One region of the Cytobacillus sp. GQ23 genome, then DNA from elsewhere that is predicted to be linked to it. Evidence: riboswitches for the same ligand, from Rfam matches in the RefSeq annotation. Region 1 holds a riboswitch; each other region holds the start of a gene.

The links. A riboswitch is a leader RNA that binds a small molecule or an ion and turns the genes downstream of it on or off. The one in region 1 is predicted to bind thiamine pyrophosphate.
Region 2: it holds a riboswitch for thiamine pyrophosphate, as region 1 does, so the genes downstream of both, AC6CHU_RS13805 (YkoF family thiamine/hydroxymethylpyrimidine-binding protein) here and AC6CHU_RS23260 (thiamine phosphate synthase) in region 1, are expected to answer to the same signal.
Region 3: it holds a riboswitch for thiamine pyrophosphate, as region 1 does, so the genes downstream of both, AC6CHU_RS12980 (ABC transporter substrate-binding protein) here and AC6CHU_RS23260 (thiamine phosphate synthase) in region 1, are expected to answer to the same signal.
Region 4: it holds a riboswitch for thiamine pyrophosphate, as region 1 does, so the genes downstream of both, thiT (energy-coupled thiamine transporter ThiT) here and AC6CHU_RS23260 (thiamine phosphate synthase) in region 1, are expected to answer to the same signal.

What each region holds. Positions count from the first base shown of each region.
Region 1 covers NZ_JCAXER010000037.1:9,691-17,598, forward strand. The annotation lists gene AC6CHU_RS23245 (bifunctional metallophosphatase/5'-nucleotidase) at 1-1,212, opposite strand, end outside; gene AC6CHU_RS23250 (hypothetical protein) at 1,355-1,591, shown strand; TPP riboswitch at 1,802-1,916, shown strand; gene thiC (phosphomethylpyrimidine synthase ThiC) at 2,043-3,827, shown strand; TPP riboswitch at 3,850-3,960, shown strand; gene AC6CHU_RS23260 (thiamine phosphate synthase) at 4,046-4,654, shown strand; gene thiO (glycine oxidase ThiO) at 4,654-5,793, shown strand; gene thiS (sulfur carrier protein ThiS) at 5,790-5,993, shown strand; gene AC6CHU_RS23275 (thiazole synthase) at 5,995-6,762, shown strand; gene AC6CHU_RS23280 (MoeB/ThiF family adenylyltransferase) at 6,759-7,778, shown strand; gene AC6CHU_RS23285 (VOC family protein) at 7,906-7,908, shown strand, end outside.
Region 2 covers NZ_JCAXER010000015.1:39,246-47,153, reverse strand. The annotation lists gene AC6CHU_RS13825 (enoyl-CoA hydratase) at 1-122, opposite strand, end outside; gene AC6CHU_RS13820 (long-chain fatty acid--CoA ligase) at 371-1,993, opposite strand; gene AC6CHU_RS13815 (coproporphyrinogen III oxidase) at 2,140-3,654, opposite strand; gene AC6CHU_RS13810 (Cof-type HAD-IIB family hydrolase) at 3,883-4,749, opposite strand; TPP riboswitch at 4,979-5,080, shown strand; gene AC6CHU_RS13805 (YkoF family thiamine/hydroxymethylpyrimidine-binding protein) at 5,352-5,957, shown strand; gene AC6CHU_RS13800 (ECF transporter S component) at 5,959-6,555, shown strand; gene AC6CHU_RS13795 (ABC transporter ATP-binding protein) at 6,539-7,908, shown strand, end outside.
Region 3 covers NZ_JCAXER010000014.1:20,502-28,409, forward strand. The annotation lists gene tatA (twin-arginine translocase TatA/TatE family subunit) at 1-129, opposite strand, end outside; gene AC6CHU_RS12970 (NAD-dependent deacylase) at 240-962, opposite strand; gene AC6CHU_RS12975 (YkvA family protein) at 1,111-1,524, shown strand; TPP riboswitch at 1,602-1,710, shown strand; gene AC6CHU_RS12980 (ABC transporter substrate-binding protein) at 1,821-2,819, shown strand; gene AC6CHU_RS12985 (thiamine-binding protein) at 2,834-3,127, shown strand; gene AC6CHU_RS12990 (ABC transporter permease) at 3,124-3,891, shown strand; gene AC6CHU_RS12995 (ABC transporter ATP-binding protein) at 3,888-4,622, shown strand; gene AC6CHU_RS13000 (TatD family hydrolase) at 4,634-5,401, shown strand; gene AC6CHU_RS13005 (hypothetical protein) at 5,527-6,267, shown strand; gene AC6CHU_RS13010 (carbohydrate ABC transporter permease) at 6,304-7,173, opposite strand; gene AC6CHU_RS13015 (carbohydrate ABC transporter permease) at 7,170-7,908, opposite strand, start outside.
Region 4 covers NZ_JCAXER010000024.1:69,211-77,118, reverse strand. The annotation lists gene AC6CHU_RS19250 (ATP-binding protein) at 8-1,321, opposite strand; gene AC6CHU_RS19245 (AAA family ATPase) at 1,495-3,225, opposite strand; gene AC6CHU_RS19240 (MATE family efflux transporter) at 3,515-4,855, shown strand; TPP riboswitch at 4,908-5,010, shown strand; gene thiT (energy-coupled thiamine transporter ThiT) at 5,076-5,675, shown strand; gene AC6CHU_RS19230 (nucleotidyltransferase domain-containing protein) at 5,855-6,229, shown strand; gene AC6CHU_RS19225 (nucleotidyltransferase) at 6,226-6,567, shown strand; gene AC6CHU_RS19220 (hypothetical protein) at 6,689-6,958, shown strand; gene AC6CHU_RS19215 (hypothetical protein) at 7,081-7,320, shown strand; gene qoxD (cytochrome aa3 quinol oxidase subunit IV) at 7,421-7,726, opposite strand; gene qoxC (cytochrome aa3 quinol oxidase subunit III) at 7,727-7,908, opposite strand, start outside.

The DNA of each region.
Region 1 (7,908 bases):
GTCTGCGCGGATTCCTTCCGGATTGGTAAAAGCGAAGTCTGTGTTCATTGCTGACCGCTGAGAATCAGCAATAAGATTGCCCAAGGCTGATTCACCGCTTATGTTTTGTTCGGCCGTGATTGGAATAGCAGCAGTGCCAATATATCTGTTTACAGCAGATTCTACCTTTTTTTCATACCGATCGATTATCCTGGTTATATCGCTTGCAGGCTCGATCCGATCCTGATAAACAGTTACAATTTCTGCGTGTTTGCGGACAATATCCTTTGACTGCGGATCTATTTCTATATCTACATCAGAAAAGGCTGTGCCGTATGAATAGGCCTGGACCAGGAGTTTACCATCTACAACACTGTTCAGATAAGTATGGCTGTGTCCTCCAAAAATGACATCTACTTCATCACCCACTAGATGTGCCAAATCAATCAGCTGGCCACTGGCTTGTTGTCCATTTGGTCTGGATTCGCCTGGAACATGTGCTAATACTACAATGGCTCTTACACCTTGTTTTTGAAGTTCTCGGGCATATTTGTTGATGGCTTCAGCTTCATCAGTGAAGATTAAATCTTTCACACTGTCAGGTGCTGTTATAGCTGGTGTTTCTCTCATGATGACTCCGATAAATCCAATTGGGATGCCGCTAATGTTTATGATCTTATAGGGAGGAAGGAAGGGTTTACCTGACTTTTGATTTATGACATTGGCTGCAATCCATGGGAATTGGGATCCAGAGTAATCTTTTCCTGCAGAAGGGCTGCTGCCTGTCAGCAGGCGAAGCAGCTCATCAGAACCCCGGTCGAATTCATGATTGCCAATCGTGCCGATATCAAACCCCATCCTATTCAAAAATTCAATAGTCGGTTCATCCCTCAGAAGCGCAGATACCGGCGGGCTGGCTCCAATCATGTCCCCAGCATGAAGCAAAAGGGTATTTTCATTTTCAGCAGCACGCTTACGTAAATAGGCAGCAAGGTAATCAGCACGTCCTGCTGGCCTGCCGTTGACCAGACGAGTGACATTCAGCTGCCCATGGAAATCATTAATGCCCAGCAATTGAATATGCTTATATGGTTCTTCTATGCGTTCTTCCACATGGCCGTGATATCCTTCAGAAAGACCCTGCTGATTCCATTGTTCATATTTTGCATGCTGTCCGCTGTATAAAGGCATTCCCAGGATGCTAAATAATATAAGGGAGAAAAGCATTTTCATTCTTCGTCCTCCAGTAGTTGTGGCAGGGTTAGTATTTGCCTGAATCAGGAATTTAATCGGATGATAGGATGTCAAGTTTGTAATCCTGCCAAAAGGGTAAGGTCTTAAAGAAACATAATACTGCCAAAGGAGATGAAAACACATGAATTATAAGAAGCTTTTGCTTTCAGTCCCATTAGGTGCAGGATTATTGTTGGCAGGGTGCGGAACAGATGAGCAGGAGCCGCCGCCGGAAACCGAAGATGTAGAATTGGAAGATAATCAAATGGATGAAAACAATAAGGAAGATAGTGAAATGCAGGATCCCGGAATGAATGAAGAATCTCCACAGGGTGAAGAGAATCTGGATATGAACGAAGGGGGTTCAGAAGAGAATTAAATGATGCTGCACATCTTAAATTTATGGAAAAACGTCTGCTTATGTCAGGCGTTTTTATGTTTTTTTTAGAATTTGAATGTCTAATCAGAAATGCCGCAGGGCATTTAGGAGAAGGATCCATGCGTGAAAAGGTGAAAGCTTTTTGATTCACGTTTGCAGAAATACCTTTTATTTGTTTTCTGAATTATGTATACTAAAGTAGAATTAAATAGTAATAACTAGGGGTGCCCAATAGCTTGGGCTGAGAGAGAAACGCGCTAAAGTTTCTTGACTCTTTGGACCTGATCTGGATTATACCAGCGTGGGGAAGTTAGAATGTGCAAAAGTTTCTTTGTGCAAAGACATCTGCGGTTAAGCCGGTCCATCATTATGTGGACCGGCTTTTTTACATATCCGGCACTTCCCGGTTCCAGGTCTCGTCCCTATATTTTTGAATAAGGGAGAGATAACAATGACTGCAAGTTCATTAAATCATGAAAGTATTTCTATTATGTCGAGCTTTACTGGCAGCAGGAAAATCTATGTGGAAGGATCGAGACCTGACATAAAGGTTCCGATGCGTGAGATAGAATTAAGTCCCACCACCGGAAGTTTTGGTCAGCAAGTAAATGAGCCGGTTCGCGTCTATGATACGAGCGGCCCTTATACAGACCCTCAGCATACGGCAAATCTAAAAAAAGGGCTTCCTCCTATAAGAAGCCGGTGGATTCAAGAACGCGAAGATGTAGAAGAATATGATGGGCGGAAAATAAAGCCCGAGGACAACGGCTACCTTAATGAAGATGATCCGCGTGCTAATCATAAACTTTTTCCATGTCTATCCCGCAAGCCACTGAAAGCAATAAAAGGGAAAAATGTCACCCAGCTTCACTATGCAAAAAAAGGGATCATAACACCGGAGATGGAGTTTATAGCTATTCGGGAAAATATGGAACCGGAATTTGTTCGGTCCGAAGTAGCGAGAGGACGTGCCATTATTCCTTCTAATATCAATCATCCTGAGACAGAGCCAATGATAATCGGACGGAATTTCCATGTGAAGATTAATGCGAACATTGGAAACTCAGCAGTCTCATCTTCTATTGAAGAAGAGGTTGAGAAGATGACATGGGCCACACGCTGGGGAGCAGATACAATTATGGATCTATCAACTGGCAAAAATATTCACACAACACGTGAATGGATTATCAGAAATTCTGCTGTTCCTGTTGGGACGGTGCCGATATATCAAGCTTTGGAGAAGGTGAATGGAATTGCTGAGGACCTCACATGGGAAGTGTATAGGGATACGTTAATCGAACAGGCAGAGCAGGGTGTTGATTATTTTACAATACATGCAGGTGTCCTTTTGCGTTATGTACCGCTTACTGCCAAAAGGCTGACTGGAATTGTGTCCAGAGGCGGGTCCATCATGGCCCAATGGTGTCTGCACCATCATAAAGAGAACTTTTTATATACACACTTTGAAGAAATCTGCGAAATCATGAAAGCTTATGATGTGGCCTTCTCCTTAGGGGATGGACTCCGGCCGGGATCGATTGCAGATGCAAATGACGAGGCTCAGTTTGCGGAGCTCGAAACACTTGGTGAGCTGACGAAAATTGCCTGGGATCACGATGTGCAGGTAATGGTCGAGGGACCCGGCCATGTTCCCATGCATTTAATCAAGGAGAATATGGATAAGCAATTGGAAATCTGTAAAGAAGCACCATTCTACACGCTTGGGCCTCTTACGACAGATATAGCTCCGGGCTATGATCATATTACCTCTGCCATCGGGGCTGCCATGATAGGCTGGTATGGAACAGCGATGCTTTGCTATGTCACCCCTAAAGAACATTTGGGTTTGCCAAATAGAGACGATGTGCGTGAAGGCGTCATTACGTATAAAATTGCCGCTCATGCAGCAGATTTGGCAAAGGGGCATCCTGGTGCGCAAAAAAGGGACGATGCCCTGTCAAAAGCCCGTTTTGAATTCCGCTGGAGAGATCAATTCAACCTCTCATTGGATCCTGAGCGGGCATTGGAATTCCATGATGAAACCCTTCCGGCTGAAGGGGCAAAAACCGCTCATTTCTGCTCCATGTGCGGGCCAAAATTCTGCAGCATGAGAATTTCGCAGGATATCCGGAATTATGCAAAAGAGCATCAGATTGGAACCAGCGAATCGATACAGAAGGGCATGGAAGAAAAAGCTGAGGAATTTAATAAGGCCGGTGGAAACATTTATCAGTAGTCTTTTTATAGTTTAATAGAATGATATCCGCTGGGGGTGCCTGTTTGAAGGCTGAGATTAAAGCAAAGGCTTTAAGACCCTTGGAACCTGATCTGGCTAAAATACCAGCGTAGGGAAGTGGAGGATCGGGTCTGAATTCTATGGCTCATACCCCCGCTTTCTATTTAGAAGGTGGTTTTTTATTGCAAAAAAATCTAAAAAACTTAGGGGCGACTGCTATGAAAAAACAGCTGCATGTTATATCTGATGGAAAGCTATCTCCAGTGGCCTTCGCTGAAATGGCAGTTGAACTTGAACCCTTTACGGATCGCTTTCATTTAAGGGAAAAACATCGAACATCAAGGGAGTTATATGAAGCAGCAGAGCACCTTCTTAAAAAGGGTATTCCAGTTAGAAAAATCATTATAAATGATCGCGCCGATGTTGCCTGGGCGTTTAAAGCGGGTGTGCATCTTGCTTATCACAGTCTGCCGGCTGATATTGTAAAAATGCGTTTTCCGGATGTACCTGTCGGCTGTTCTGTACATTCACTTGAGGCTGCTGAAGAGGCTGCCAAACAGGGGGCTGATTATCTCCTGTATGGGCATATATTCGAAACAGACTCCAAGAAGGGAATCCCGCCAAGGGGCACGGGGTCTTTGGAGGCTCTAAAAAAGGCAGTAGACATTCCGGTATTGGCAATTGGAGGCATTAAACCAGAGAACGTACTTGAAGTCCTGGAGGCAGGGGCAGATGGCATTGCTGTCATGTCAGGGATATTGCAGGCAAAGGAGCCTGCGGAGGCAGCAAAGCTCTTTTCAAAAATGTTAAATGAGGAGGGGATATGATGAGGAAAAGGTTTGACGCCGTTATAATCGGCGGAGGCATTAATGGCAGCTCCATTGCTTTTCAACTGGCAAAAAGAGGGTATAAAGTGGCTGTTTTGGATAAGGGAAAAATAGCTGGTAAGGCTTCCGGGGCGGCTGCTGGAATTTTAGGAGCGCAAACGGAACTGACCGAAGACGGCCCGCTGTTCCAGCTCGCATGCAAAAGCCGCTCCATGTACCGGACCCTGATTCCTGAACTGGAAGAGTTATCACAAGTGCATATCGGCTATCAAAATAAGGGTGTATATAGAGTGGCAGATAATATTGCAGAGGAGATGAGTTTAAAAAGATTAGTAGAAAGCCAGCAAAAAGCGGGAGAGGATGCCGAATGGTTTTCCATTGATGACCTGATTAAACGTGAACCATTCGTATCAGCCAAATTAAGGGGTGCGATGTATATACCGAATGATGGACAGGTACAGGCATATGAATTATCCCTTGCCTTTGCAAAAGCTTCAATGACCCTCGGCGCAGAAATTTTTGAGTATACACAGGTAACAGATTTTATTTTAAAAGGTGAAAGGGTGTATGGGGTTAGAACCAGCCAGGGAGAATTTCTGGCTGATTCCGTTATCGTTGCTTCCGGTGCCTGGAGCAGGGAGATTCTTGAAAGAACGGGCCTTGTGCTGCCCATTATTCCGGTTAAAGGCGAGTGCTTCTCGGTCAAGGCTGATAAAACGCTTGTACAAGGGACGATCTTTTCACACGGATGTTATATCGTTCCCAAGCAATCCGGAAGGCTGGTAGTTGGGGCAACGGTTAAAGCAAACTCATTTGATGAAAAGGTGACCGTTGAGGGTATTTCCCAGCTGATGGAAAAGGCTCAAAACCTGGTGCCGGATATCGCGAATGCAGAATGGGAACGAGCCTGGACAGGAATTCGCCCGCAATCGGCTGATGGGCAGCCTTTTTTGGGACAACATCCAGTCATTGATGGGTTATATATTGCAGCGGGGCATTTCCGCAATGGGATCCTCCTCGCTCCGGCAACAGGAGAGCTGATGGCAGACATCCTCGAAGGCAGGACGGAGAAGCCTAACCCGTTTGAGCTGTCCCGCCTTGAATATTTAGACCAATCGTCAAAAGGGGTGGTTATATGAATATTGTCATTAATGGTGATGCTGTGCTGCTGCCGAAGTCAGTTCAATCAGTTTCACTTTTGCTCGAGCACTTTCATTTGGAAAAAAAGGTAGTCATTGTCGAGTTAAACCAGCATATTTTGGACAAATCTGCGTATGCTGAAACGGTTTTATCAGATGGGGATCGAATCGAAATTGTACACTTTGTAGGAGGCGGATGATATGTTGAAAATTGGACCGTATGAATTTAGCTCCAGGCTGCTGCTTGGGACAGGAAAATATCCAAACTTTGATGTGCAAAAGGAAGCTGTGGAAGCTTCAGAAACAGAGGTGCTTACGTTTGCCGTACGCCGTATGAACATTTTCGAAGCAAACCAGCCCAACTTTTTAGAAAAGCTGGATTTAAAAAAATATAAATTACTCCCTAATACGGCAGGAGCGAGTACAGCTGAGGAGGCTGTCCGAATAGCAAGGCTATCCAAAGCTTCCGGGCTCTGTGACATGATTAAGGTTGAGGTAATTGGATGCAGCAAAACGCTTCTTCCAAATCCAATTGAAACAATAAGAGCAGCGGAGATTCTATTGGACGAGGGATTTATTGTCCTTCCTTATACTTCTGATGATGTCGTCCTTGCGCGAAAGCTTGAAGAACTAGGCTGCCATGCAGTCATGCCATGTGCTTCGCCAATTGGGTCAGGGCAGGGAATCATTAATCCTATTAATCTTCAATTTATTACAGAGCAGGCTGCTGTGCCGATTATTGTGGATGCCGGAATTGGGAGCCCGGCAGATGCAGCATTGGCAATGGAGCTGGGTGCAGATGGAGTGTTATTAAATACGGCTGTTTCCTCTGCCGATGATCCTGTAAAAATGGCAAAAGCTATGAAACTCGCTATCGAAGCAGGAAGACTGGGGTATGAAGCAGGACGGATGCCTAAAAAACGTTATGCAGCAGCAAGCAGTCCGGTGGAAGGAACGGTCTTTAGTTGAAGGAGCGATACTCCCGCCAAATGTTATTTTCTCCGATTGGTAAAGAAGGACAGCTAAAGCTAATGGAAAAACACGCCCTGATTATAGGAGCTGGTGCATTAGGTGCTGCAAATGCAGAAACGCTCACACGGGCAGGCATCGGCCAATTAACCATTGCAGATCGGGATTATGTGGAATGGAGTAACCTGCAGCGCCAGCAGCTTTATTGTGAAGAAGATGCAATCCGAAAAGTGCCAAAAGCGATCGCAGCAGCTAAACGCCTGAAAGCCATTAATTCTGAGGTCAAAATTATCCCTCGTATTATGGATGTAGGTGTACAGGAAATGGAAGAGCTGATTGAGGGTGTTGATGTAATTGTTGATTCAACTGATAATTTTGATATTCGCTTCCTGATCAATGATATTTCTCAAAAGTACCGGATTCCCTGGATATATGGAGGCTGTGTGGGGAGCTATGGTTTAAGCTATACCATTCTGCCTGGGGAATCACCCTGCCTGCATTGCCTCATGGATAAATTGCCATTAGGAGGAGCCACTTGCGATACCGCTGGTGTGATTCAGCCGGCTATTCAAATGGTTGCGGCACAACAGTCTGCTGAAGCATTAAAGATATTGGCAGAAGACTTTGATTCCGTGCGCGGGACACTTGTTTCTTTTGATATATGGAAAAATCAATTTAGTTATGTTAATGTTTCCTCCTTAAAAAATCCGCAGTGTGAATCATGCGGAGCTAAGCCAGTTTATCCATTCCTGGACTATAGAAACCAGACTAAAACAGCTCTGCTTTGCGGACGGGATACCGTTCAGATCCGGCCTTCAGCTCTGCAGGCTGTAGATGTTGCGTATCTGGGGAAATCGCTGGCAGCTCAAGGGATCAGTGTAGAGAGCAATCCCTATTTACTCTCATTTTCGGTCGATGAAGCCAGAGTGGTTGTATTTAAGGATGGAAGAGTGCTGGTGCATGGGGTAAAAGACATTCTCCAGGCAAAGAACCTGTATCATCGTTTTCTGGGATAAAGGATTTGTGCCTGTCGCTAGAGCGGCAGGCTTTATTGATTATTAGGCAAATAATAATCCCGTTAAATATTAAACTGAAAAATAGGCTAAAATGGGAAAGAAGAAGATTATATCAGGAGTTGATAGCATG
Region 2 (7,908 bases), on a different contig from region 1:
ATGAGCCCTGTCAGCATTTCCACATTTAATGCATTCAACGAGTCCGGCCTGTTCATCTCAACTGTGGCTACCCGCCCATCAAACTGCACGCTGACAGTATCAGTTACAAAATCAGTTGTCAAAATCCTTCTCCTCCTTAATATGCTTCTTTTATTATAAAGAGTATTATTATATTTAAAAAGCATTTTATCTAAAAATTTATAATTTTGTCACTTTTTTGTTATGTCTGCGATAATGCCTGCGATTACAATTAAATAGAAAACGGTATCTATCTATCACTTGCTTTGACACTAAATCCTGGGGAAGGAAGGTACTAAATTTAAAAATTAAAAAACAGCAACCTCAGTAGGATGCTGTTTTTTCAACTTATTTACTTTGCCTGACCAGTATATTCTTTTTGGACCTGTTCTCTCAACGCCATTTTGAGGAATTTCCCTACAGACGTTTTTGGTATTTCCTCAAGGAATAGAATATCATCCGGAAGCCACCATTTTGCAAATTGCGGTTTCAGATATTCATAGAGTTCTTCTTTTGTGGTCTTCCCTTTAAATGGCTCTTTCAGAACAACACATGCCACAGGCCTCTCCTGCCATTGTTTATGTGGTACAGCAACGACTGCTGCCTCAAATACCGACTCATGTGCCATTATGGCATTTTCGATATCAACGGAAGAAATCCACTCCCCTCCGCTTTTGATTAAGTCTTTTGTCCGGTCAACGATTTTCATATATCCTTCTTCATCAATGGTTACGACATCTCCCGTGTAGAGCCAGCCATCACGAAATGCCTCATTGGTCCGCTCATCTTTATAATATTCAGAAGCAATCCATGGCCCCCTTATGGCGAGTTCCCCCATTTCCTTTCCATCCCATACTGCTTCGCCATCCTTGCCGGCAATCTTCATTTCGAGCCCTGGAACAAGAATGCCCTGCTTGGCTTTTATATCAAGCTTTTCTTCTGCTGATAGCTCCTCCTGGTAGCTTTTTAAGGTCGAAATAACCACAAGAGGACTTGTTTCAGTCATTCCGTAGGCATGCATGAATGGTATTTTGTGCTTTTGCTCGAAGGCTTTAATCATGCCTTTTGGCGCTGCCGAACCTCCACACAGAACCGATCGGAGTGAACTAATGTCATATTTATTTTCATCCAGTTCATTTAATAATCCGAGCCAGATTGTCGGTACTCCGGCTGTTATGGTAACCTTCTCGGATTGAATAAGCTCTGCCAGAAGTTTCGGTGTAAAATATGGCCCCGGCAATACAAGAGCAGTTCCAAACCAGACAGCAGCAAACGGCAGCCCCCATGCATTTACATGGAACATCGGCACAACTGGAAGGGCGATATCTCTCTCGCTTACAGCAGCACTATCTGCCATTCCCAGTGCCATACTGTGAAGAACAATGCCCCTATGGGAATAGACGACACCTTTCGGGTTGCCTGTAGTGGCTGAGGTATAGCACATTCCCGCTGCTGAATTTTCATCCAGATCATCAGGATATTCATAGTTACCGCCCGCTTCATTGATAAGCGTTTCATAGTGATATACCGGCGAAAGAGAAGTCTCAGGCAATTCTTCTTCATCTGTCATAATAATGAATGCCTTGACCGTCTTTAACTCATCCTTAACCTTCTCAATTAGCGGTACAATATCAGGATCAATCAGCAGCACTTTATCTTCGGCATGGTTAATAATATATGTAATATGCTGAGGTGACAGACGAATATTAATTGTGTGCAGAACGGCTCCGCTGCATGGTATGGCAAAATAAGCTTCCAGGTGGCGATGATGATTCCATGCCAGTGTCCCGACCTTATCCCCTCTCTCCACTCCCAGCTTTTGGAGACTCTCTGCCAGCTTTCTGGTTCGTACTGCAATCTCCTTATATGTAAATCTCTGAATTCCGCCGGCTGTTCTTGAAACGACCGTTTTTTTTGGAAAATACTTTTCTGCCCGCTTGATCATTTGCGTCATAGTCAAAGGTGTTTGCATCATCATTACAATTCCCCCTTTTAGAAAACGCTTACATTTAAGATCATAGAGTTCTATGATCTTTTACCTAATTCATTCTCTTTATTTTCACAAAATCCCTTTAATATTTTCTTAATTTTCTAAAATATTCCCATAAGAAAAACCCCCGCCTATTCAGCAAGGGATTCGTGTTTATTAAATAACTCTTTTAATATTTTCAATTTCTCATCTGTATAATGCTTAAAACTGTCATTATAGGATTTTGGATCTTTCGGGTTAGCAAAATGAGTAATTTTTCCTGTCTCTGGGTCAATGAACTTACTGGAAGCCCCGCATCCAAGCCCGATGATTGTCTGCTGTTCTTCCATAATCATAATATTATAGATGCTTTCCTGATTCGGAAGAGCATAGCCGACATTCTCAAGATTGCCAAGGATATTTTTCTGACGGTATAGGTAATAGGGATGGTAATTATGCTTTTTAGTCCAATCCTCAGCCATGTCCATCATTCTTTCAATTTCTTCCCGCTCAGCAACTTTATATTTTTGCTTATTCCTCGTCATTTCCGAAGCACGTTTAAAGGATAAAGTATGAACTGTCAGGGATTCCGGCATTAATTTCTCTGTTTCATCCAATGTATGTGCAAATTCCGGTACACCTTCTCCAGGGAGTCCGATAATCAGATCCATATTAATGTTATTCATTCCCATATCGCGGGCAAGGTGGAACTTATCTACGGTTTCTTCCACTGTATGGTGGCGTCCAATAGCTTTCAGTGTCTCCTGAATATAGGACTGGGGATTGATGCTGATTCTGTCAATATTCCATTTTTTCAGCACTTCAAGCTTTTCAGGTGTGATTGTATCCGGACGGCCTGCTTCCACGGTGACCTCCCGAATGTTTTCTACATCTGGAAAAGATTCATACATTTCCTCATAAAGCATATCCATCTCTTCAGCTGTAATGCTTGTTGGAGTCCCTCCGCCATAATAGACAGTGGTAATTTTTACATTATATTCTTTCAGCCACTCTCCCATTTTGCGCATTTCAAAATGAAGGCCGCCAAGAAATGAGTTGACAGAACCCTGTCTGCCATTAATCGCATATGCAGGAAAAGTACAGTACGCGCACTTTGTCGGACAGAACGGAATGCCGATATATATGCTTACCTCATTTTTCAAGTCATAAAGATCCGGCACGACAGCGAGCTGCCGGTCTACAATATTCTGCATAAGCTGGATTTTCTCATCTGTAATCAGGTACTCTTCCTTCAGCTGCTGATGTGCTTCCTTAAGAGGTGTCTGATTCTGCATGGCACGGTGAAGCAATTTTGTGGGACGTACCCCAGTCAGAATTCCCCACTTCTGCGTAATGCCCGTCCAGTCCTGCAAAACAGTCAGGTATACATGAGATACTGCATTCTTGATTTGTTTGAAATTCTCTTTTTCTGACTCAGCCGGAATGAACTCTTTTTCAAAATCAGCTGTAAGTTTATTGCTATTTTTATCAGTAATCTCTGCAGCGGCTTTAATGCGTTCTCCATGCTCAATTTGAAAAGAAATGATCAGATCTGCTGCATCATTCTCACCAAGCACCACTTCACATTCTTCAAAAAAGAGGTTCCCTATCAGCCGAAGCGGCCGATGGAATCGTTCATCCTGTATGCCTAAAATTGAAATGTTCAAATCGATCACCTTTTTTTAAAAATATAATAAATCTGCCGGTGTTTTATCTCAATGACGGCAGCTGCATAGTCTATTTATTCATGTTGGCAAACTCCTTCTAGTGTACATAAATGGGGAAACAAGGTCAATATCAGGAAAGTGAATCCTATAGGTTACTGATATGGTTTCTATACTATCGCTAACTAAAAAAAGAGCCGAATTACTAATCGGGCTCTCATTCATTGAATTTTATTTTAATAGATTCATTTTCTTCAGGAAATCGATTGGATGCTGTTTACGGAAATGTTCTTTAACCATGTAGCTTACGCCGTTCTGATCATTTGATCGCGTCAGCCAGTCCGCTGCTTTTTTTACTTCTGCCGGAGCATTGCCCATTGCCACACCCAATCCTGCTGCTTCAATCATTTCCAGATCATCTTCAGAGTCTCCTATGACGACCATTTGATTTCTGGAAATCCCAAGATGCTCACATAAATAGAGAAGCCCATTCAGTTTTGAGACCCCTGCAGGAACAATGTCCATCCTCAGATCGTTCAGTTTTAAGACTTCTACATTTTCAAACATGCCCCAAATGGCTGTCTTAGCATCCTCAAGGTCTTCCTTATCTTCAAAGTACACTTCGATTTTCGGCGGCGTAACCGGCTCATCTAAAATAGTCTCACTTAAAGAATCCACAAATTGCTGGGAATAAAAAATGGGATCACCCGTTGTAAAAACTGTTTTTGCAAGCATATTGGTATTAAGCTTCGTTTTGTTTGCAAGGGAATATTTTTCGTGCACCAGCCTGATTTGACAGGTAAAGCCTTCAAGCAGGCGCACGATTTCAAACGTTTCATCTTCCTGAATCCTTTTTACAAATATAGGCTTTTCCTGGGAAGCTGCAATATATGCCCCCCTGTGTGTAACCAGCAAAGAATTGGATTTCAATGCTTTAGCCACTTTCTTCGCGGAAGGAAAGCTTCTGGATGTGACAAGTGTTACATAAATTCCCTTTTGCTGCACATATTCAATTGCTTCTTTTGTTGATTTATGAAGTCTTCCATTTGATTGGAGTAGTGTTCCGTCTATGTTTAAAGCAAGCATTCTGTATATCATCCGATTTGCCCCCTATTCTCGGTGTAAAATTGTCCTATTACACTTTTATGAAGGGAGGGACTGGATTAGAACATGACATGGACAATGCAGAAATTTTTTCGTTGATTGCCTGTGTTAGTGAAGGTGTTTAACTGTTTTCATAGATTATTTGAATAAAAGAATTATAAATAGTCATTTACAATTTGGATTCTCCGTATTAAGATGGAGTCATTAAAAACTGCATATCCAAGTTTTGCACTAGGGGAGCTTTTTGGCTGAGAAGAACAATCCGTTCTGACTCTTATTACCCGATCTGGATAATACCAGCGTGGGGAAGTGCAGGTGAACGGCTATCATTTTAGTGTATTGATAACATTCAACTGCATTTCCTATTGGGAATGCAGTTTTTTTATTTTAACCAGGCTGTTTTTGTAAAATTTGTTGTTTTTGGCTCATGTATATTGTCGTTGATTTCCCAGCGAATCGCGGGCAGGCGGTGTGCTTGCACATATGCTCCCGAAGGAGCCTTGCACCTGTCGATACTATCAACACAGTAAGTAATTCAAAAAACAGCAGCAAACCTTACGAAAAAAACTTTTCATTAATACTAGGAGGATGGCAAAATGCAGGAAAATTTTTTATGTGGAACCAGTGAAATTACAGGGTGCAGATTTTCAATTTATCCCATGACTGACAGGTTTGCGGATATTATTTTATCAGCTTTAAAAGAAGTGGATACGAGCAAGGTTTGGATGGAAACAGATGATGTTAGCACCTGTGTGCGAGGCAGGTCCATTCATGTTTTCGATGTGGTTAAAGCTATTTATCTTCAAGCTGTTAAGCATGGTGACCATGTAGTATTTAACGGAACTTTTTCAAATGGATGTCCTGGTGATACTGCAGGAGATGCTTATCTTGCTGAGAATGAGGAATTGGCAAATGAAGAATCAGCAGCAGGTATCAGCCAGGAAGTTGCGGTCCAGTTCGCCCTTTATCCGATGGGGATTCCTGAATACATGAATGTCATTATGGATCAGGTCGAGCTTGCAATGAATCAGGGAACTTTTACAAAAGGGGTGCATTATGCTTCAAGATTAGACGGGGATGCACACTCTGTTTTTAAAACTCTGGAGGACGCTTTTGAAAACTGTAAGAAAAGCAATTCCACCCATATTGTTATGACGGTGAATATGTCTGCCAATAGCCCATCCAAAAAGGGGGCTGAATAATATGCTTGAAAAGTGGAAGCTTCGTGAAGTCATTGTCCTGTCTGTACTCGCTGTCGTGTTTGCAGTTGTATACCTGATATTCATGCAATTTGGCAATGTGCTATATGCAATGTTCGGCTTAATTGGATATGATTTTATTTTTGGCATTTGGTTTATTGTTTCAATTCTCGCAGCGTACATAATCAGAAAACCCGGGGCAGCTTTCTTATCGGAAACCATCGCTGCAGCCATTGAAGTCATGATCGGCAATGCTGTCGGTCCCCGCCTGATTCTGTCGGGCATGATTCAGGGGATTGGAGCGGAAGCTGTTTTTGCGGCCACGAAATGGAATAATTACCGGACATGGGTCTTAATTGCTGCCGGCATGGGCTCTTCTGTTACAAGCTTTATTTGGGGCTATTTCATTTCCGGCTATGCGGCCCTCTCACCCGGTTATGTAATGGCGATGTTTTGTGTAAGGATGGTCAGCGGTGCTTTACTGGCAGGCTTGATGGGCAAATGGCTGAGCGAAAGCCTTGCAAAGACCGGAGCATTAAACAGCTTTCCTATTGGCAAAGAGCTGAAAAGGGGAAAACCGGAAAATGGCATTACAGCATAAACAGAACATATTAAAAACAGAGCAGCTTACATTCAGGTATGAAGATGTGAAAAAGCCCATTTTTAAAAATATGCAATTCAGCCTTAATGCAGGGGAAGCAGTTCTATTATTGGGACCCAGCGGCTCGGGAAAAAGCACACTTGCTTTCTGCTTAAATAAATTGTATCCCGAGGCCGCAGATGGCGAATTGGACGGGATCATTTCATTCAAAGGAAAGAGGCTGGAGGAATTCGGCCCTGGTGAAATTAATCAGCACATTGGAATTGTGTTTCAGGACCCTGAAAGCCAATTTTGCATGACCACAGTCGAGGATGAGCTGGCATTTGGACTTGAGAATTTGAAAACGCCGCATGAAGAAATCGGGAATAAGATTGATGAAGCATTGGAGCTTGTTCATCTTTTGCCATATAAATATGCCCCAATTCACACCCTTTCCGGGGGCCAGAAGCAAAAGCTTGCACTGGCATGTGTATTGTCATTGAAACCGGATCTCCTGATTTTAGACGAACCGACAGCAAACCTGGATCCGGCTTCAAGCTATGAACTTACCCGCATCATTAAAGAGCTTAAAGAGAAGAGATCATTCTCCCTTCTAATAATCGAACACAGGCTGGATGATTGGATTGATTTGACCGACCGCTGCGCAGTCCTAAACAGAGAAGGCGAACTATTATTTAATGGAAGCACTGAAGAATGCTTTAATCAATATGCAGAAGAATTTCTGCTTGAGGGCATCTGGCTGCCAAGTTCGGTAAAAGCAGGCCTTTCAGGGAAAAAAGCAGGTATTTATAAAGGGGAAAAACTTCCGTTGACTGATGAGAAATTAATCGCCGGATTTGAGAATCCCATTGGTGCACTTCAGGTTTTAGATAACAGGAAGAAAAATCACCAAGCTCCTGAAGAACAAATTATTCTATCCGCAGAGAATCTATCCTTTTATAAAGCTGGGAAAGATTTGCTAAAAGATATTAGTTTTTCTGTTAAAAAAGGTGAATTTGTGGCCATTGCCGGCTCAAATGGATCAGGAAAAACAACGCTTTCAAGACTCTTGGCTGGACTTTATACTCCTTCCAAAGGCAATATTCTCTTTTATGACAGTCCCCTTTCCCAGTGGAAGGAGCAGGAGCTAAGACAGAAATTAGGTTATGTTTTTCAAAACCCCGAACACCAATTTATTGCTGATTCTGTCTATGATGAAATTGCATTCAGTTTAAAAATACAGCAGATTCCTGATGGTGATATTAAAGAATCAGTTCAGGCTGCACTGCTTCAAGTGGACTTGCTGCGGTGCGCTGACATGCATCCCTTTTCCTTAAGCCAGGGGCAAAAACGGCGGCTTAGTGTTGCATCGAT
Region 3 (7,908 bases), on a different contig from region 1:
AGATTTCTTAAATTCCTTTAAAGTTTCCCCGAATGCTCTCCCTATTTCGGGAAGTTTTTTAGGCCCAAAAATAATAAGAGCCAGAACGAGGATGAGAATTAAGCCTGGAATTCCGATGTTTGATAACATGCTGAACACTCCTTATATATCATATCGCTTGAAGCGGTAGTAATCATGTTCACTGTCTATTATAGGGGACTTGCTCAAAAAATCATAGTACGAGACTTATTATAAGATACTCATTCTCCCGCTGTTAAAAGGCCATCTAGTTCTTCGAGTACGTCACCAATTTTGCGGTCATGGATTACTTCATCTGCATAAAAGTCAAAATCAGTGGGTTCCATATTAATTATCACCAGTTTTGCTCCGTTTTGTTTCGCTATCAGCGGAAACTGATTTGCCGGGGTCACAGTCAAGGATGATCCCAGTACAATAAATAGTTCTGCCTTGTCTGATTCATCTGCCGCAAAATCTAATGCCTGCTCCGGCAGCATTTCTCCAAACAGAACTACTGAAGGACGAAGCATTCCCCCGCAATTACATTGAGTATGCCCATGCAAATAACCCTCGCTTGGGAACACTTCTTTACATTCCTGGCAGTGGAGTGTCTGCAGATTACCATGAAGCTCTGATACATTTTTACTGCCAGCAAGCCGATGAAATCCATCAACGTTTTGAGTTATAATACTCTTTATCATGCCTCTCTTTTCCCAATCAGCAAGAATATAATGGCCTTTATGAGGATTACACTCTTTCAGTCCGATTACCCTGTGCCGATAAAAATCTATAAATTCATTCACATTTTGATTTAATGCTTCCGTACTGGCAATTTTTCCAGGATCTTTCCCGTTCCATAATCCATTGTTGGCTGACCTGAAATCAGGCAGCCCGCTTTCCGTTGACATCCCTGCTCCAGTTAGTATTACTGTATATTTTGATTCCTTCAGCCATTTTTCAATCATAAATACCAGCTCCCACTAAATATATTGATACAGCTTAATGCTTATTTCCATTTTTTTCTTCAGGTTAAATGTTTATGTCATGTCACGTATGCGGTAAATAATAGAATTATAACTGTTTACCCGAATTATCAATATAGGAGTGATGGCTATGCCTGAAATAGAAACGAAAGACTATAAGGATGGCTATAAAAAATTTTCTTCCAGGGCAAAACGCTACGCAGAGGATCCCGAAAAAACGAAAGGACTGCTAAAAAAGGCGACACTTAAAGCAGATAAAAACAAATCCTCATTAAATGATATATGGGAAAAGTTTCAGCTGCTTATTGATTTAGTCAGGGCATGGTCAAAAGGTGATTACCGGCATATCTCCAAAAAATCAATTATCTTTATTATTGCTTCCATTCTATACTTTGTTTCCCCTATCGACCTGGTTCCAGACTTTTTAATTGGAATGGGGATTTTGGATGACGCAGCAGTACTGGGCTTTGCCGTCAGTCAAATATCAGGGGAGCTTGAGAAATTCAAAACCTGGAAAGACAGCAGGACAATTGAAATGAAATAAATTTCAAATGCTGTCCTTTTTTATATTGTCTGCTATAATAATGATGGAAAGTATTCATGTCTGTTAAAATTATATAGCAAGAAATGTAGGGGAACCGGTGTGCCGGTTGAGACTTCATCCTTAAGATGCTGACCCTTTGAACCTGATCTGGCTAATACCGGCGTAGGGAACATATTCTTAAACATCATAAATGTTTTTTTATATGCGTCCCGGTATTATGCCGGGGCGTTTTTTAATTTTCAGGGCAGACTAATACCCACTTTCCTTACTACATAAAAGCTTTTGGAGGTTTCATTATGAAAAAATGTATAGCTGCTATTTCTGCGCTTCTTCTGCTGCTTACCGGATGTGCCGGCAGCGGCCAGACTGGAAAAGAAGATGCAGGCAGCAAACAAGAATTGAAAAAGGTTACTGTCGTTCTGGATTGGACACCCAATACCAATCATACCGGCTTATACGCCGCAAAGGAAAAAGGCTATTTTAAAGAAGAAGGACTTGATGTCGAAATCATCATGCCAGGTGAGGCAGGAGCAGATCAATTGACCGCATCAGGCAAGGCAGATTTCGGTGTCAGCTATCAGGAAAGCATTACGGAAGCGCGGGTACAGGGTGTGCCACTGGTTTCAATAGCTGCTGTCATTCAGCACAATACTTCCGGTTTTGCATCCCCTGCTGAAAAAAATATTAAATCGCCGAAAGATTTTGAAGGAAAAACTTATGGCGGCTGGGGGGCACCTGTAGAAAAATCAGTAATTGACTCTCTAATGAAAAAGGAAAATGCTGATGTCGATAAAGTGTCAATTGTGAACATGGGAGATGCAGACTTTTTTACAGCCGTTAAAAGAGATATAGACTTCGCATGGATTTATTACGGATGGACAGGTGTAGAAGCTGAGCTTCGAGGGGAAAAGATTAATATGGTCTACCTTACAGACTACTCTGATAAACTGGATTACTACACGCCTGTACTGGCAACTAGTGAAAAAATGATTGCAGATGATCCGGAGACTGTCAAAGCATTTGTAAAAGCAGCAGCCAAAGGATATGAATTTGCAATCAACGAACCTGGCGAAGCAGCTGATATTTTGTTAAAGCATGCTCCTGACCTTGACAGTGACTTGGTCAAAAAGAGCCAGGAGTGGCTATCTCCGCGCTATCAGGATGATGCTTCCAGATGGGGAGAACAAAAGCTTGAAGTCTGGGAAAACTATGCACACTGGATGCATGAAAATGGTCTTTTAGAAAAAGAATTAGATGCCGGCAAAGCATTTACAAATGACTTCCTGCCGGAATAAGGGGAGTTTATAAAATGGCAAACGCACTTGTAAGCATTCAAATCATACCAAAAACAAAAGATGGGGAAAATGTTATACCATATGTTGATGAAGCAATCAGTGTCATTCAGCAATCGGGTGTTAAATACGAAGTTCATCCCCTGGAAACAACGATGGAAGGCGATTTAGAACATTTATTAAAAATCATTGCTGACATGAACAGAAAAATGATTGAAAAAGGAAGCAGCAATGTCATTTCACAGGTTAAGATCCTATATCAGCCTGCTGGAATTCAAATGAGTGATTTAACGGAGAAGTACCGTTCATGATCAGTGCAGTCAGAAAAGGATGGAGGCCGGCAGCGGTTCTCCTTCTTTTATTCATTTTTTGGGAGCTGGCGGTGAATCTGGCAGATGTCCCATCTTGGCTGCTTCCTCCCCCGACAGACATTATTCAGGAGGCGTTTTTAGGCTGGGAGGGCTTCCGCCTGCATCTTCAATCGACAATCCTGCTTTCACTATGGGGATTTGGCATAGGCACTGTCATTGGATTACTAACAGCTGTGATACTGCATTTATTGCCTTTTATTAGGGAGTCTGTTTACCCGCTTCTTATCCTTTCTCAAAATGTGCCAATAATTGTTCTGGCTCCTTTACTGGTTGTATGGTTCGGATTTGGCATACTGCCAAAGCTTATTGTCATTACGCTGGTATGCTTCTTCCCGATTACTGTTGCAGCATTGGATGGTTTTCGGCAAACACCGGGAGAACTCAGGCATTATATGCTGATGGCAGGGGCGAGCAGCGGACAGCTATTTTGGAAGCTGGAGCTCCCCCATTCCCTTCCATCTTTATTTTCAGGCCTAAAAATCTCTGCAACCTATAGTGTGATGGGTGCTGTCATATCTGAATGGCTTGGAGCTAAAGCCGGAATAGGGGTTTATATGACCCTAGCCTCTTCCTCATTTCGGACAGACCGTGTTTTTGTAGCCATTTTTGCGATTATGCTGTTAAGTTTGCTCCTTTTTGGAGCCATTTTACTGGCTGAACGTTTGCTTATTAAATGGAAGTCCCAGGAGAGTGGCAGGAAATGATACAATTATCGGTTAATTCTATATCGAAAAGTTTTGATTCCAATCAAGTATTAAACAATTTAAGCTTTCAAGTAAATGAAGGTGAATTTGTTTCGATTCTTGGTCCATCCGGCAGCGGAAAAAGCACTATATTCAACCTGATTGGCGGTATGCTCCTGCCAGATGAAGGTTCCATTAAGCTTGGGAATACAGAAATCAGCGGAAAACGCGGTTCAATTAGCTATATGCCCCAGACACCTTCCCTGATGCCATGGAGAACCATCCTCCAGAATGTTAAGCTTGGCCAGGAAATTATGGGAAAAGCCGATCCGGAAACGGCCAGAAACATGCTTCAAAAAGCAGGACTCGGCGACTATGAAAATGCATATCCTCATGAATTGTCGGGAGGAATGAAACAAAGGGCTGCCTTTATCCGGGCATTATTGAGCCCGCAGCCGATCATATTGCTGGATGAACCTTTTTCAGCTTTAGACGAGCTCACCCGCCATGATATGCAAAAATGGCTTCTTGATATTTGGAACGAGCATAAACCGACAATCCTGTTTGTAACACATAATATTGAAGAAGCCCTTTACTTGTCTGATCGAATTTTGGTCCTGAGCAGTAAGCCTGCTAAAGTAATGAATGAATATGTGGTACCCTTTAACAGGCCAAGGGTGGAGGAACTTCTTCTCAATGAGGAATTCCTTGCCTGCAAAAGAAGTATCCATCATGCGCTGAAAAACCATTAGGAGGCAGGAGCATGGATAAATATATTGATTCCCATATTCACCTTGATAAATATAGTCATATGGATTTAGAAAGAATGTTTAATGAGCTGCCATTTCAGCTATCCCTTGTAACAGTTTCAAGCGATTTAGCCTCCTGTAAACGAAACCTTGCTCTTTCGGAAATTTATCCTTTTGTTAAACCTGCCTTTGGTTTTCATCCTGAACAGGCACTGCCCAGTGATCATGAAATTTCAGAGCTTTTCAGCTGGATGAAGATTCACAAAGAGCAAATGGCTGCTGTTGGCGAGGTTGGCCTTCCATACTATTTAAAATCTGAAGGAGTAAAGCAGCTTGGCGGGTATATTGAACTTCTCGAAGAATTCATTAAGCTTGCAAAAGAATGGGATAAGCCTATTGCCCTTCATGCAATTTATGATGATGCACCGACTGTATGCAATTTATTGGAAAAGCACTCAATTAAAAAGGCTCATTTCCACTGGTTTAAAGGTGACACCGCAGCCATAAGCAGGCTGGTTTCAAATGGATATTATATCTCCTTTACACCTGATATTGTGTACGAAAAAGAAATACAGCTCCTTGTACGGGATTTCCCTATCGATAAATTGATGGCCGAAACAGACGGTCCATGGGAATTTGATGGCCCTTTTAAAAACAAACCTGCCCATCCGGCCATGATGGCCCATTCGATCAGTGTCTTTGCTGAACTAAAAGAAATTACTTTCAGCAGTGCCCTTAAGAAGCTGAATGATAATACAAAAGCCTTTTATAATATTGATTAAAACATTTACAATAAGACGGTTTTTTTAGAGAAAATATACTAGATAAATATAATCACTTCGCACCATTCCTAATTTTGGAAATATGGGTTAATCTTATATTGGACAATACTTTTAGGAGGTATGTGATGAAAAAGTATATTTTCTTATTATTGACTATTTTACTAGTTTTCTCGGGCAATGTTTCTGCACAGCCCAAAAGCAAATCGGCAATTTCGACTGAGAAGGATTTCATGAAAGCCGTTTTAAAATCTGATGAGTATAAGGAATTCAAATCCTCTATCTTAAAAGATGCAGCTACCAAGCCAAAAGCTCTTATCGATGATAAGGGAATGCAATATGGCTGGACAGTGCAATATGAAATTGAATACAATGAAAAAAATATATTCCTAAATGAAAAAGCTCTCGTAAATTTCTCCTCTCTCCTTTCTTTCTCATTAGAGTCCGGAAAGGAATTAAAAGTGCGGCTGGTTGATTACAGCAGGCTCATTGAGGATCAGGCATTTTATGTAAAAGACCTGAAGTCTGAGGAAGAGACCAAAATAGATATATCAAAAGACGTTGCCTTTACTGATTATTTAACAGAAGTAGAAATGAAAAAAACTCAGCTGATTAAAGAAGCGGCTCAGATTAATACTGTTACTTCCGATAAGGCTGAAGCATCAGGCCAGCTATGCTACTATTGCACAAAGTATGAATGGCGCGGCGGCTATCCCTGTTCATCCGCTAATATTGAATCTGAAGCTTCAGTATCATCGCAGCTTGAACAAAACGGGCTGAATCCGAATTCAGTGGTCATTGAATGCTATGTCCCCCGTCATAAGGTGTGTGTTGATGGAGAATGGAGAACCTATTGCCCTATACAATGAACAAAACCGGCTAAGCGAATCGCTTAGCCGGTTTTGTTAACCTTTCGTACCAGATGCAATATTTGAACCTTCTATAAAATGTTTCTGAAAGAAGAAAAATAACAGGACCACAGGCAGTAATACCATTACTGACATGGCCATCAGGTAATGCCATTGTGTCTGTACAGTTCCCTTAAAGGTTTGAAGACCAATTTGCAGCGTGTAAAGACTCTCATCATTTAAATATAATAATGGTCCAAGTAAATCATTCCATGCGCCATTAAATGAGAAAATCGCTACAGTAATAAGCGCAGGCTTCGTCAACGGCAGCATAATATGCCACCAGATCTGAATATGATTTGCGCCGTCCAGAACAGCAGCTTCAATCAGTTCATTCGGAATGGTCATCATAAACTGCCGAAGCAGGAAGATGAAAAAGGCACTCCCCAAAAAGGCCGGAACAATCAGCGGCAGATACGTATTTCCCCAGCCAAGTTTGGAGAATAAAATGTACTGTGGCACCATAGTGACAAACCCTGGTATCAGCATGGTTGATAACACAACTATAAACAAGGTATTTCTTCCTTTGAAACGGATTTTCGCAAATGCATAAGCAACCAGCGAATTGACAATAACGCTTCCCGCCATTCCGCAAAAAGCAATAAAGAATGTATTCATAGCCCACCGGGTAAAAGGTGCCGTTTTCCATGCTTCCACATAATTCGAAAAATGAATTTCTTTTGGCATAAAGGTCGGCGGATATTGAGCTATCTCAGCAGGAGATTTCAGAGAAGTTGATATCATCCACCACAGCGGCGATATTACCAGTACACTTCCTGCTAGCAAAACGATGAAAACAAACGTCTGCTTTAATTTATCTTTGAACTTTTTCGTCTCATAAAACTTCGGTGCGGCAGCTGTTCTCATTTATTATCTCCCCCCTCATAATGAACCCATCTTTTACCGATTTTCATGTTAATGATTGTCAGTATCATGACGACAATAAACAATAGCCAGGCCATTGCAGAGGCGTAACCCATGTCAAACACCTCAAACGCATTATTCCACATATGGAGATTATAAAACAGAAGTGAATTTCCAGGTCCTCCACTTCCATTCTCTGTCATGACATAAGCTTCCTGGAAGATTTGAAATGAACCAATTGTACTTGTCAGCACATCAAAGAAAATAATCGGCGAGATCATCGGCAATGTGATATAAAAGAATTTCTGAATTACACCTGCCCCATCCAGGTCCGCTGCTTCATAAAGGGAATTAGACACCCCCTGCAGACTTGCCAGATATAGAAGCATCCCTCCTCCGACACTCCACATTTTCATCAATAGCAAAGCTGGCTTTGTCCACTCAGGGTCAAACAGCCATGCCGGCCCCTCAATCCCAAACCATGCCAGGAACGTATTAACCAGGCCTGTTGATGGACTCAGCAGCTGCATCCATAAAAAGTAAACCGCTACACCTGAGAGGATAGCAGGCAGATAATAAAGTGTGCGGAAAAATTTCATGCCTTTTACTTTCTGATTCAAAAGAACCGACAGAAATATCGCCCCTGCAGTGGTCAGCGGGACAGAGAAAAAAACGTAATAAAGAGTATTCCACAGTGATGTTTTAAAAAGGTCATCAATTGTAAACATTCGTTTAAAA
Region 4 (7,908 bases), on a different contig from region 1:
TTGGGGTTTAGTTTTCCTTTATATGCTGTCTTTCAGTTCCGTTATGGAATGAAGGGCTCAGAACCTCTTCAGAAGAGTAAAATAAAGGAAGGGAAATCGTAAAGGTTGTTCCTTTGCCCGGTGTACTATCGATTAAATATTTTCCTTTCAATCGATTGATAATATCAAACGTTATCATCAGCCCTAAGCCAGTTCCTTTTGTTTTTGTCGAATAATAGGGCTGTCCGAGCATTTGAAGTGTTTCATTAGACATTCCGACACCTTCATCTTTAATTTGTATATCTGCAGTTGTATTTTTCTTGTAGGCTGAAATCTCCAGGATTCCTCCGCCAGGCATGGCTTCAATACTATTCTTCAATAAATTGATAAATAATTGTTTCATTTCATTTGGGTTACCAACAATATAGATGCCTTCAAAAATGCTTGCCTTTATTTCAACCTTTGTCATTAATGCATAAGGCCTCATAAAATCAGCCACTTCCAATAATAATTCTGAAAGATAAACCTTCCTTGCAGCTGCAGTATCCGGGCGTGCAAGTGAAAGAAAATCACTTATTATATGATTAGTTCTGTCAAGCTCTTCCAAAGAGACTTTAATAAACGTCTTTTGATTCGCAGTAAGATTTTTTTCATCCTTCATCATTTGCAAAAACCCTTTTACAGTGGTCATCGGATTTCTGATTTCATGGGCGACAGAAGCGGCCAGCTGACTGATTGCATTGATTTTTTCCGCATTTTTCACCTTTTGCATTATTTGTTCCTGAAGCAGATTCATTTCAACCAGATAAATGATCATGGAAAGAGTTATGATCGAAACTGCAGAAAACAATAATAAATAAACAGCGTCTTCGTTTATATCCCTTTGGAGGAAAATAACAAACCTCGTAATGGTGATGGGAAGATAGAATAATGCAGCTATACTGACTTTTTGTCCAAATGTACGGTTCTTATAAAATTTTCCCGCATAGAAAAAGAGAACGGAAATAATAGTGTAATTTATTAGCGCTATCCAGATATCTTCAGGTGAAAGGAACCCCTTTAAAGTAATTAATACAAATATTGTAAAAAATCCTGCAAACGAGCTAATATAAAAAAATGCGACAAAAATAGGAATAAATTTCAGATTAAAAAATTGGCCGCCCGTAATTTCTACTGGAAAAGTCATTGTCAGGAAAAGGGCCATTATTAAAACAGATAAAAACGGTACAGAAGTCTTCCATCGTCCACTCCACTGAGAAGAGATTTTATGAATAAAAGGAATCAGCATCATAATCAGAAAGTGAAATATCAGGTCAGCAATAAAATCATACAAAAGTACCATTCCTCCATTTTTTATCTATATTAATAATTAAACAAAAGAGAGGAAGAATCCTTTATATAAAAGCATTTATTTACTTTTGTATTCAAAATAATTGGCATCCTTAACATTACCCTAATATATTTCCGATGTCCTATTATCATAAAAAAACCGGCCCTCAGAGGACCGGTTTCACATTACGCTATGACCAATTCAGTTTTTAATTCTCCTGCAATTTCCTGTACTTCACTGCCTTCGAGTGTTTCCTTCTCAAGAAGGGCCTCTACCAGGACTTTAAATTGCGGCTGGTGATTCGCAATAATTAACTCGCATCTTTCCAATGCTTTCTGGAAAAGATCCTGCATTTTGGCTTCTTTTTGGCCTTTGTTGAAAGTAAGCTCAAATCCGTTATCAAGTAACCCCGTATCAACCATTTGCTCGATGATATGCTTCGCTTGTTTAACATCGCCGCTTACCCCAATGCTGTGTTCGCCAAGTATCATTCGTTCTGCTACCCCGCCAGCGAGAATCATGGCTACCTGGTCAAGAAGTTCACTTGTTGTTGATAAATGAAGTTCTTTTTGAATAGGAGCTACATACCCAAGTGCTTCGCCACGCGGAATGATGGTTGCTTTCCGGACGGAACCCGGTTTTGTTAAAGCAGCCACTAAAGCATGGCCAGCTTCATGAATGGCAACCCGCTGCTTCGTTCCGGCATCCTGTAAAGCCCGGGTGGTGGTTCCCAGGATAGTGCGGTCAAGCGCATAATCCAAATCTTCTTTTGAGATAATCTCCTGGCCGTTCCGGACAGCTCTGCGGCTTGCCGTTTCGAACAGGGAATGAAGATCAGCACCTGAAAAACCGGAAGTGCTTTCTGCCAGATCGCCAAGAGTTGTCATGACATCTTCAGCCAGCAGCCTATTTCGTGTATGAATATTTATGATCTCTCTCCGGCCCTTAGTATCAGGAAGAGGGACATTGAAAGAAAAGTCAATCCGTCCAGGACGAAGGAAGGCTTCGTCAAGCATATCCTTCCGGTTCGTGGCGGCAATAAATAATATTCCGTCATTGGAGTGTCCGCCGTCCAGCTGGACCAGCAGTTCAGTTAACGTTTTTTCACTTTCTTCTCCGCCATGCTGCTTTCTTCGTCCTGCAAGTGCATCTACTTCGTCAATAAAGACGACAGCAGGAGAATACTTCCTGGCATTTTGGAAAAGGTTTCTGACTCGGGATGCTCCTACACCGACAAATAATTCATTAAACCCGGAACCGCTTGTTGAGAAAAATGTGGCTCCCAATTCCTTGGCGATTGCCTGAGCCAGCAATGTTTTTCCCGTTCCGGGAGGTCCGTATAAAAGAATCCCTTTCGGAGGCTTAATGCCCATTTTTAATGAGCGCTCCGGTTCTTTTAAAATCGAAAGAGTCTGCATAATTTCCTCTTTCATTTCATCTTGAATTCCGCCTACATCTTCAAGCGAAATGGCAGGAAGGGCTTTAGGCTTGGATACACTTTGCTTCATTGTATTTGTTGCGCCCATTCCGCCTTTTCCTGACTTAAACAGGTAAATTCCTATGGCAATGAACAAAAGGACTATGCCGCCAAGTATCCAAGGTGTATAGGGCCCTGTGGCTGCGAATGTATATTGAATATTATAGGTTTCTACTAATTTATCAACCATATCACTGTTGGGAGGCACATGAGAGATGTACTCGCCATCAGGAGCTGTGATCAGCAGTTTCCCATTTTTATATTCCTGTACTGTAACAATCTTTCCATCCTGGGAGGCAATAATTTTTTCCACAGAAGAAAACGGGACTGTCACATCCTTATTTCCTGCTTGTACGGTCCAAATAACCGCCGCCAAAATCACCGTGACTACCAATGCAATAGTTATAATCGTCGAAGGCTTCTTTAAAAGTGATTTCAACCAATTCCCTCCTCATTGAACATACCTACATTATAAGAAATTAAAATTGTTAATAAAAGGGTTTAACTCTTTTTAAACATTGTAAATTATGGAAAAATAATATCCTTTATTAGAAAGTGTGCTACAACAGCGTTCAAAGGGTTAATAAATGTGAAAGATATGTGACAGGGGGGAAGTCTAGTACAAACCATTTTATTGGAAACTGAATGTGAAATAGTGAATAATAAAAGCGGATAAGCGATTTCTGTTGATAAAAATATTGAAATATATAGGGGAAAAAGGTGTTAAAATGGCTCAGCAGGACTTTACAAAAGGAAATATTTTTAAACAGCTCTTGTTGTTCTCAACTCCCATAATGCTCACTAATCTCCTGCAGGTTTCCTATCAATTTATTGATAGTCTGTGGGTTGGGAATCTGCTGGGAGCTGATGCATTGGGGGCTGTTGCAATTTCAGGCACTGTAATCTTTACAGTACTTTCATTTATCATTGGAATAAACAATGCGGCATTAACGATTCTATCCCAGCAAAAAGGCGGAGATCAGGCAGAGGGGCTTAAGCGTTATTTAAATGCCTTTACCGTCATACAGACCATTTTGTCGGTTGTTCTTGGAATAGCCGGATTCCTGCTTGCGGAAAGAATTCTGGCCTTCATGGGCACACCTGCCGTAATGGCCGGAGAGGCTGCATCGTATTTGCAGATTAACTTCATTGGTATTTTGTTTTTATTCGGGTATAACTTTATAGGAACTGTACTAAGAGCACTCGGAGACAGCAAAAGCCCCCTGTACTTTGTGCTGATAGCTGTCGTGTTAAATGCAATTCTCGATCCTCTTTTTATATCAGTATTTCAGCTTGGCATTGATGGGGCCGCCTATGCAACCATCCTTTCACAGGGAGTCGCCTTTATGATCGGCATGATATTCATACTCCGCAAAAAGCTGGCGCCTTTTACAATTCCATCTTGGCCTTACAAAGAGGAGGCCGTGCTGATCTTCAAGCTTGGCATTCCTTCAGGACTCCAAATGACTGTCATATCGGCTGGCGTTATGGCTATTATGTCTGTCGTTACTTCTTTTGGGAGTGACGTCGTTGCAGGGTTTGGTGCAGCACAGCGGATCGACAGTATCATAATGCTTCCTGCCATGGCATTGGGGACTGCAGTCAATAGTATGGCTGGTCAAAATATAGGAGGAAATCGATGGGAACGGGTACATCAAATAGCGTTGTACGGAGTCCTCTACAATCTTGCCATCATGTTTATCATTGCTTTGGGGACGTTCCTATTTGCAGAGTATGGGGTGCACCTGTTTATACAGGATAAAGAATCAGTACACTATGGCACTGAATATTTGAAAATCATTGCTTTTTTCTATCCTCTCCTGGGCATTAATTTTGTATTGAATGGTGTGGTAAGAGCCTCAGGCGCCATGTTTCAAGTTCTTATCCTCAATATCATTTCATTCTGGATCCTCCGATATCCTTTAACTTATCTATTTTCAAAGTATATAGGGGATAAGGGAATTGCAGCAGGAATGGGGATCAGTTTTGGCATTAGCAGTGTTATTGCCTTTATGTATTATCGAAAAGGCAAGTGGGATAAACAAAATATTTTTGGAGAGGAGGAGTAATTTCTTTTCACCATTAATTCTTTCATATATACTAAAAGCGAATAATTCAATAACGTGCCACAAGGGGAGCATATCGCTGAGAGTGAACAGCCCGCTGTTCTGACCCTTTGAACCTGTTAGTTAATGCTAGCGCAGGAATGTGGAATAAAAGGCAGTTGCACTATTCTGTCTGCTTATTCTCCCTTGGGGTATCGTCTCGAGACTAAAGGGGGATTTTTTTATGAAGAAATTAAGCTTAATCGCAATGATAGAGGCTTCATTTTTTGCAGCATTCGCTATCATTCTTGATCTTCTGCCATCCATCAAGCTGTCGCCATCCATTTCTATATCTGTGGCGATGATTCCGATTTTTATTCTGGCCTTTAGAAGAGGATTTAAAGTCAGCTTTATTGCAGGACTCTTATGGGGGATACTGCAGATCGCCATGGGAGATGCCTGGATTGCCACTCCGCTTCAGGCATTTATTGAGTATTTTGTTGCATTTGCTTGTATCGGTTTTGCCGGCTTGTTTTATCGTGTTATTCAAAATCAGCTGCGCACCGGCAGCAGGAAGAAAGCGCTTGGCTGGGTAGTCGTGGCAGTATTTATCGGAAGCTTCGCCCGGTATTTCTGGCATTTTATAGCAGGTGTTCTTTTCTTCGGAAGCTATGCGCCAAAAGGGATGTCGCCGGTTCTTTTTTCCTTCCTGGCTAACGGGGCTACCATGCTTGGAGCGGCCATTCTCTGCTCAATCGCGGCCGTGTTCATTATTTCGTCGGCACCAAGATTAATTATTCAAAAATCGGATGAAGGCCTTCAATCTCACAAAAGTGCCTCCTGATAACTCCTTTGATATATTTCCACGAATTCGATAAGAGCTTTATTCAGCAGACTAATTTACATAGTGATTGGTCTGCTTTTTTATTGTCAAATGGATTAAACTTTCCAATTCAAGATATTTGGAAAATTCATGTAATATTATAGTTTGTGAGTGAGATTCTTTATAAGGGAGTAAATAAAATGAAAAAAAGACCTGAACCAATAGAAGCTGCCGTCCAATTTGTTGAAAGACATTTTCCAAATTGTCAGGGAGCTTTATTGGCTGGGAGTGTTGTTCGTGGACAAGCAACTGAAACATCTGATTTAGATCTTGTCATTTTTGATGATAATTTAGTTTCTTCTTATCGTGAATCGGTCATTGAGTTTGGCTGGAATATTGAACTATTTGTACATAATTTAACGTCTTATCGTTTCTTTTTTGAAAGTGATTGTAAAGAAGCAAAACCTTCTATGCCAAGAATGGTTAGTGAAGGGAAGATACTAAAAGATACAGGTCTTATAGCAGGCATAAAGAAAGAAGCGAAAGAACTGCTGGAACAAGGACCAAAAGCATGATCAAAAAAACCATCGATTTGAAGAGATATTTCATCACAGATGCACTAGATGATTTAATCGGATGCCAAAACAGAGGAGAAGGAATTTTTATTGCAAGTAAACTCGGGGAGTTAGTGGGTGAGTTCATACTTCGCAGTAATCGTAAATGGATTGGATCATCTAAATGGCTTGTTCGTTCATTAGTTCACCACGACAAAGAACTTGCAGACGAATTCGTTGAAGCATTTGATTCGTTTTATAAAACAAATAACATTGAAAAGATAGTTATCCTGATTGATAAAGTGCTTGAACCCTTTGGCGGGAGGCTATTTGAAGGGTTTACTTTAGGTAAAAAGTAAATCTGATTACTATGCTGCAGAATATAATTATAATTAAATGATATTTCCAAAGTTTTTTTGATATATTAGGAAATTGCTTCTGAATAATGGGTATATTACTCAAAAAAGGGGAGTGAAGACCTTGTCCAATACTTTGCAGGGAAATATCATAACTGGCGTATTTGATGCGGAAACCAGTGCTTTTGAGATTCAAAAAGTAAAAAGCTTCAATACCCAGTCGGTCCTCAACAAACATCAATGTGAAACTCTGTATAATTATCTTACCCTTCATGAAGAAGATGAGGGAGGGCAAATAATTACACTTTACGATCAAATGCCGCTTATGCTGACCCGTCAGGAAATTTGCAGTCTAAAGGAAGATTTGGAGAACATTAAAAACCTATATCAGTAGAAAAACGCTCTGCAGCCTATGCAGGGCGTTTTTTATTGAAAAATAATTTTGACAAATTCGTGACAAAAAGTTTGACAAATTTGTGAACATAGTTAGAATATTAAATAAAAGGGGATGAAAATATGACAATTCAACAGCAGCGCGTTTTGCATTTTTTCCGAAATAGTACAGCAGCAGGTATTGTAATAGGATTTATTGTTTTTATTTCAAGCTTTTTTGTAAGCGGTATCACTGGTGAGTATGTATTATCCATCGGTTTAAGTATTATGGTTTCGTCTATGCTGCTGTTCGGATTCGGGTTTTTTATCAATGTGATGGAAGAAATGACAAAGGGAAGCAAGGGAATCAGACAATACAAATAAAACCGGCCTCCAACGGGGAGACCGGTTTTTTTGTACTGTCTTGCTCCAGCGCCTGCACCCTCGAGGTAAAGGTGCTTTGGGAGGATGGGCATGTGCTGATTTAATGTGCAGCGTGTCCAGAAGTTAAGACCCAGATAGAACCCACTACAATAACAATAACCATAAATACCGCATAAATCATATTGACTAAGTTTGTCTTGCCGTCTTCACCTTCTCTTAAGTGCATGAACATGAACAGCTGCATTCCTGCCTGAACGACAGCCAGGGAGCCAATGATCCACATAATCACTTTAAAAGAGAGGTTTGTATATAAAGCAATTCCTGCTGCTGCAAAAGTCAGCACAAGAGAAACAATAAATCCAATGACATGGCTTATCGGGAAGCTTTTTGATTGATGATGTTCCATTTAAGCCACCAGTCCTTTCAGATAAACAAATGTGAAGATAAAGATCCAGACTACATCAAGGAAATGCCAGTAAAGGCCGATAATAAACGTTTTTCTTGCTGTAGTAGGGGTAAGGCCTCTTTTTAAAAGCTGGATAATAACCATAGTAGCCCAGCCAATACCCAATGTAACGTGGGCACCGT